2 regions of the Streptococcus salivarius genome follow, and region 1 is predicted to be linked to the other one. Evidence: predicted binding sites of a transcription regulator. Region 1 holds the regulator's gene; the other holds the start of a gene.
What was found. The regulator HrcA, encoded in region 1, represses chaperone genes, less so after heat shock. The targets are predictions, from matches to a motif close to TTAGCACTCNNNNNNNNNGAGTGCTAA.

Region 1 (3,435 bases):
GAAGTGACACCAGAAAGGTCTTTCTTAGCTTTTTCAGCTGCGTCTTTCAAACGTTGAAGAGCCATCTTGTCTGTTGACAAGTCGATTCCATTTTCTTTCTTGAATTCTTCAACCATGTGGTCGATGATTTTTTGGTCAAAGTCATCACCACCGAGTTTGTTATCCCCTGCAGTTGCCAATACGTCAAAGACACCATCACCAAGTTCAAGGATAGATACGTCGAATGTACCACCACCAAGGTCGAATACCAAGATTTTTTCTTCTTTATCAGTCTTATCCAAACCGTAAGCAAGGGCTGCTGCTGTTGGTTCGTTGACGATACGTTCTACTTCAAGACCAGCGATTTTACCAGCGTCTTTTGTTGCTTGACGTTGTGCATCATTGAAGTAAGCAGGAACTGTGATAACTGCTTTAGTTACTTTTTCACCAAGGTAATCTTCAGCATAACCTTTCAAGTATTGAAGAATCATAGCTGAAATCTCTTGTGGTGTGTATTCTTTACCGTTTGCAGAAACTTTTTCAGAAGTACCCATCTTAGATTTGATAGAGATGATTGTATCTGGGTTTGTTACTGCTTGACGTTTTGCAGCGTCACCAACGATGATTTCACCGTTTTTGAATGACACAACAGATGGAGTTGTGCGGTTACCTTCTGGGTTTGCGATAATTTTTGATTCAGTTCCTTCAAGAACTGCTACTGCTGAGTTTGTTGTACCTAAGTCAATACCAATGATTTTAGACATATGTTTTCCCCTTTTTACTTTAATTTCTATTTTGCTTTTTTTATCTTTCATTCATAGTTTTCTGTCATTTCGGACAAGTTTTCAATTAATTATATACAACTACCATAGCTGGACGTAAGACGCGTTCGTGGAGTTTATACCCTTTTTGGAAAACTTGTGCAATCGTGTCTGCTGGATGTTCATCATCTGCAGGCATTGTTTGAATTGCCATGTGGAAGTTATGATCGAAATCACCATCAGCTGGAATTTCTTCAATTCCTTCCTCTTTAAGAGCATGCACTAAACTTTCTTGCACCATTTCCAAACCTTTTTTGACATCATCAGTCAAGCCCTCAACGGCAAGAGCACGTTCAAGGTTATCAAGTGATGGCAAAATCGCTTTTGCCAAATCTTGGCTACGATACTTTTGCAATTGTTGACGTTCTTCATTTGCACGTCGCTGAATGTTTTGCATTTCTGCATGGGCACGAAGGTATTTGTTTTCAAATTCTTCGGCACGCGCTTGGGCTTCTTCAAGTTCAGAAGGTTCGCTTACTTCCTCTACAACTTCTTCAGTTGTCTCCGTAGCTTCCTCTTCTTTCACTTCTTCTTTTTTAATATCTTCAGTCAAGGCATACACCTCTTTCTATACTTTTTAAATGTTACATCTTAGCTAACTTCATAATGGTTACTATTGAGGTAACGGTAATAATCCGTCAACTTCATAACCAAAACTCTACTAATAACATTGACCAAACTAACCATGCGACGATAATCCATTTCAACTGGACCAATCACATGCATGAGTGCCATCCCACGATAAGGAATCAGGAATTTATGACTCATAACTGTGACATTTTCAAGCGCTTCTTCAGTTGATTCTGCAACCGAAATCTTGGTCACTTCATCATCGGAGATAGCTGATCGAAGCTCAAGTGCCACATGTTGTGGATTGTCCAAAAATTGATAGGTTTTTAAATCGGCATAAGTCAGTGATGCAACCTTACCTTCGATGAAAATCAATTCCTTAAAAAGTTGTGAAAAGATATAATCAAACAAATCTAGAACATTATCTGTTATTTTGAAATACTTTTGCACAATCTGAGGAATCTCAGTTCTCAATCGGTAATGGATATCTAAGACAGTGTTTCCCAAAAAACGTTCTTGAACAAGCTTATGAAGAATTTCCAAATCACTAGACAAGAAATTTTTTGGAATAGCAAATTGAACTGTCACAGGCTTAGATTCATCTAGAGTAAGAACCGCTAAAGCGTCGTGATTGGACAGATGAACAATGTCAAATCCAGTCAGACGTTGTCGTGTCGGTTCCACATCTTGAATCACTGCTGTACATCCTGTCATTTCTGCCAGCAGCTTCGCCGCCGCATCCAAGATATCTTCAAGTTTAAAGGCTTCAAAATCAAAGGCCTTAACCACTTGATAAACATCTTGTTCATCAATCGTATCAAGATTCAAAGAATTAGCGACGAAATACTGGAAACCTGCTCGGCTTGGCATACGCCCACTAGAAGTATGAGCTTTTTCAAGATAGCCCATCTTTTCAAGCTTGGCCATGTCATTACGAATGGTCGCTGAACTCGAATCAATTGATTCTTGTAATGCTTTCGAACCAACCGGTTCATGTGTACGAGTGAACATCTCAACTATCAAATTCAAAATAGTGTTTTGCCTTTGCGTAATCACGATGTCACCTCATTTCTATTTATTAGCACTCTAATGCATCGACTGCTAACTTATGATTCTATTATACACCTAAACTTGAACATGTCAACCCAAAAAACCAAAAAAATTAGCACTCTTTTTGTAAGAGTGCTAAAAATACATCTTAAGACCTAGAAAAGTTAAAAAAGAGCACCTCAGAAGCACTCTAATCTTATCAATCATATTTTGACAAATGATAGGTCTCAATAATAGATATGAGGTGTTTGGCATAATCTGGATCACTGCTAAAACCCGCAGCTTGTAGTTTTTCTGCCGCAACTTTATAACTAGTCGTTCCTGCCACCTCTTTATAGGTCGACTCGCCCCACGTTCCTTGGCGAAGTTCTTCTAAATAAGTCATCATAGAACTTGACCAATCCTTAAAAACTGCAAAATCCACCTTTTGGTATTGCCATTTCCCTTTACTGTAGATACTATCCTTTAAACGAATACGTTCTTGACCTGGCTGAGCAGGGAGACTGTAGATGTTATGATATTTAACAGATAAAAGACTGCTACCATAATTTGACTCATATGCAGCTTGACTAAGGAGAATAGACGCAGGTACACCATAGTTTTTAGACATCTTTTGAGCTGTTGGAGCTAAGGTCTCAATAAATTCTTGCTGTGTGTAAGCAACCTTTACCGCACGAGCATTATCAGCTGTAGAGGCATGAAGAATCAAAGGTAAGAGAATACCTAAAGCAAAAACAACAACTAAGGTAATGAAGGCTTTTAGTTTAAAACGTCGTCTCACTTAGATTTCTCCTTTAATAATGCCAAATATTCCTCCAAAGTAAGATTATGTTCAGTCATATACTCTGCTGACTCTTTACCAACATAGCGGAAATGCCAATCCTCGTAGCCTACACCCGTTGACGATGTTTTACCATCTGGAAAACGAAGAACAAAGCCATATTTCGGCGCCAACTCTTTGACTTTAGCTACTGTATCTGGATCTGCTTCATTTAAGCTATCTACAGTACTCATA
Region 2 (3,435 bases), 750 kb from region 1:
AGAAGTTGTGATTGTTCTTTTTCTTTCAAATCACCGACAGGAATATTGGTTTTTTGTTCCACAATGGCTTCGATATGTTTTTCTGTGATGACAGGCATATCTTGGTCTTTGATGGTTTGTTTTTGCATTTCCTTGTATTTAGCAATTTGATCACGGAAATAGGCAGCTTTTTCAAAGTCTTCGTCACGAGTAGCTTGAGCCTTGAGGTTTTCAGCCTCAATCAAACGTTTGTCGATATCTTTAGGATCAACAAAATTGAGGGTCAAGTTCATCTTAGAACCAGCTTCATCGAGAAGGTCAATGGCCTTGTCTGGCAAGAAACGGTCTTGAATGTAGCGGTTGGACAATTCTGCAGCTGCAGTAATCGCTTCGTCCGTATATTTGACGTGGTGGTAGTCTTGATATTTAGGTTGAATACCACGCAAAATAGTGATGGTTTCCTCAACCGTTGGTTCGTCAACCTTAACTGGTTGCATACGACGCTCTAGGGCAGCATCTTTTTCGATGATGCGGTATTCGTTGAGTGTTGTTGCTCCGACCAGTTGAAGTTCCCCACGAGCAAGGGCAGGTTTTAGGATGTTTCCAGCATCCATATTGCCATCACCAGCATTACCAGCTCCTACAATTTCATGGATTTCATCAATAAATAGGATCACATCCTGACGTTGACGAATTTCTTCCATGAGTTTTTGCATGCGTTCTTCAAATTGGCCACGGATACCAGTCCCTTGAACCAGGCTGACCACATCAAGACGGATGACTTGTTTGCCTTGGAGTTTTTGTGGCACGCTACCGTCAACGATTTTTTGAGCTAGGCCTTCAACGACAGCAGTCTTACCGACACCGGGTTCACCGATGAGGACAGGGTTGTTTTTGGTACGGCGGTTAAGAATTTCGATGACACGAATGATTTCCTCGTCACGACCAATAACAGGATCAATGTCTCCGCGACGAGCGATGTCAGTGATGTTGATGCCGAACTCTTCAAGAAGACCTTGTGGCTGTTGAGGAGCTTGTTGGCGTGGTCCTCCTGGACGGCCTGGCCCTTGTGTATTGCCACCGTTTCCTTGGTTACCTCCTTCTTGTGTTGGAGGTGTATTGGGAAGATCGCCGTTAGAAGAACGGAAGTTATTTAGGTCGCTGAAGAAATCGTCGAAGAAGTTGGAACCTCCTGTTTGATTGAATTGATTGAGGGGGTTCTCTGGGTCAGATTTCATGATTTTATAACAATTTTGACAGAGGTCAACTTGTTGCTGATTACCATTTACATTGGTATACAAATGAATACTAGCTTCATTAAGGTTACAGTTTTGACAGAGCATATCAGTACCTCTTTTCTATCTGAATTGGGAAAGACCTTTATTGAAAAAAATCTTGGTCAAAAAAGGTCAAATCTATGACTTCATTATAGCATGCGGAAGGTAGATTGCAAGTAAAAAGCATCTAGGTTTGGCACTCTCTTGATAAGAGTGCTAATTTTGAATTTTAATTCAGAATCGCTTGTCTAAAATGTATAAATATTATATAATTATTTTATATTATTCAGAACGAAAGAGAGATACCTATGACACAAGCTAAATCATTTTTGAAAGAAATCGACTTTACCAAGCAGGAACTTGAGGAGTTGATCGATTTATCCATAAAATTTAAACAGTTAAAGAAGGAAAGAATTCCGCATAAATATTTAGATGGCTTAAATATTGCCTTGATTTTTGAAAAAACATCTACAAGAACTCGCTCAGCTTTTACAGTGGCTGGTCAGGATCTAGGTATGAATGTGACCTATCTTGGTGCTGGAGACATTCAGTTAGGTAAAAAGGAATCTGTAGTTGATACAGCCAAGGTGCTTGGTTCTATGTTTGATGGAATCGAATACCGTGGTTTTAAGCAAGAAGATGTCGAAGATTTGGCTAAGTACTCAGGTGTTCCGGTCTGGAATGGTTTGACGGATACCTGGCATCCAACGCAAATGATTGCGGATTTCATGACTTTGAAGGAGCATTTTGGTAGTTTGGAAGGTTTGACCATCGCCTATATTGGAGATGGTAGAAATAATATGGCCAACTCACTTTTGGTCACTTCGGCTATTTTAGGCGTTAATGTCAAGATTATTGCCCCAGAGGTGCTGCAACCCGAAGATGAGATTGTAGCCCTAGCTCAGAAACATAATAATGGTGCCGATTTAACCATTACAGATGATATTTCAGAGGTCAAGGGAGTGGATATGCTTTATACGGATGTCTGGGTATCTATGGGTGAAGAAGTAGACTTTAAATCTCGTATTGATTTACTCTTGCCTTATCAAATTAATGCAGACCTACTTGCCAAGACGGAAAATCCAGATGTCATCGTTATGCACTGTCTCCCAGCCTTTCATGATCTCAATACCCAAATTGGGAAAGAAATCTATGACAAATACGGTTTGGCAGAGTTAGAAATCACCGATCAAGTCTTCCAAAAATACAGTGATATCATCTTCCAAGAAGCTGAGAATCGTATGCATTCTATCAAGGCCATTATGTACAATTCCTTGAAAAATATTTAAAATTCCCCCATTTTTCCCATAAGTGTGATAAAATAAGTAAGAAATACACAATTAATAGGAGAAATAACATGGAATCACATTTGGTGAGAATCATTAACCGTCTTGAAATGATGGCGGCTGATGGTGGTAATTTGAAACGTAATTTTGAACGTGAAGGAGTGGTTGTTGCCGAAGTATCATTTAGCAACGATCCTGAAAATGGTCCAGTTTTCACATTGCGTGACGTTGAAGCACGTGAATCTTATTCATTTGATAGCATCGACTTGATTGCAATGGAAATCTACGATTTGCTTTACTAATAAATTATTTTGGAACTTTACAAGATTCCAAAAATCAGAATGCCTGAAACTATCGAGTTTCAGGCATTTTTATCAGGATGAAAACATGGGGTGATGCTTGTATGGCTTGTCAAAACAGGCAGTGTTTCAACTCATTGGCAAAGTTTTTGGCGTGGTGTCATCTCGAAAATACATGAGGTGTATTGCTTAAGAGTTTTGCTAGCTAGGTCTATAACTTAGTTTTTATACTGAAATATCGCATTTATAAGAAAATACTTTATTATTATACAGTCTTCTGATATAATATTGAAGAATATTAGTAAGGAGTATCTAGATGAATTTTTCATTTCTACCACAGTTTTGGTCTTACTTTAACTATGGTGTCTTAGTAACAATTATGATTTCGGTCTGCGTGGTCTTCTTCGGAACCATCCTTGGGGTTTTGGTATCCTTGGCCAAACGTTCTGGAATCAAACCTTTGGAGTGGTTGGTAAGCCTTTATGTTTGGGTTTTCCGTGGGACTCCTATGGTTGTGCAGATTATGATTGCTTTTAACCTTATCCACATGAATCTTCCAACTGTTCAGTTTGGCATTTTGAACCTTGATTTGTC

Region 2: a site for HrcA is predicted at 1,450-1,476, ahead of V471_RS09915 (ATP-dependent Clp protease ATP-binding subunit). Genes of this name have one in related genera too.

The regions. Positions count from the first base shown of each region.
Region 1 covers NZ_CP015283.1:652,344-655,778, reverse strand. The annotation lists gene dnaK (molecular chaperone DnaK) at 1-743, opposite strand, end outside; gene grpE (nucleotide exchange factor GrpE) at 829-1,353, opposite strand; gene hrcA (heat-inducible transcriptional repressor HrcA) at 1,392-2,426, opposite strand; gene V471_RS03440 (glycoside hydrolase family 73 protein) at 2,620-3,201, opposite strand; gene V471_RS03435 (M15 family metallopeptidase) at 3,198-3,435, opposite strand, start outside.
Region 2 covers NZ_CP015283.1:2,101,982-2,105,416, reverse strand. The annotation lists gene V471_RS09915 (ATP-dependent Clp protease ATP-binding subunit) at 1-1,322, opposite strand, end outside; gene argF (ornithine carbamoyltransferase) at 1,565-2,545, shown strand; gene V471_RS09905 (DUF1797 family protein) at 2,614-2,844, shown strand; gene V471_RS09900 (amino acid ABC transporter permease) at 3,158-3,435, shown strand, end outside.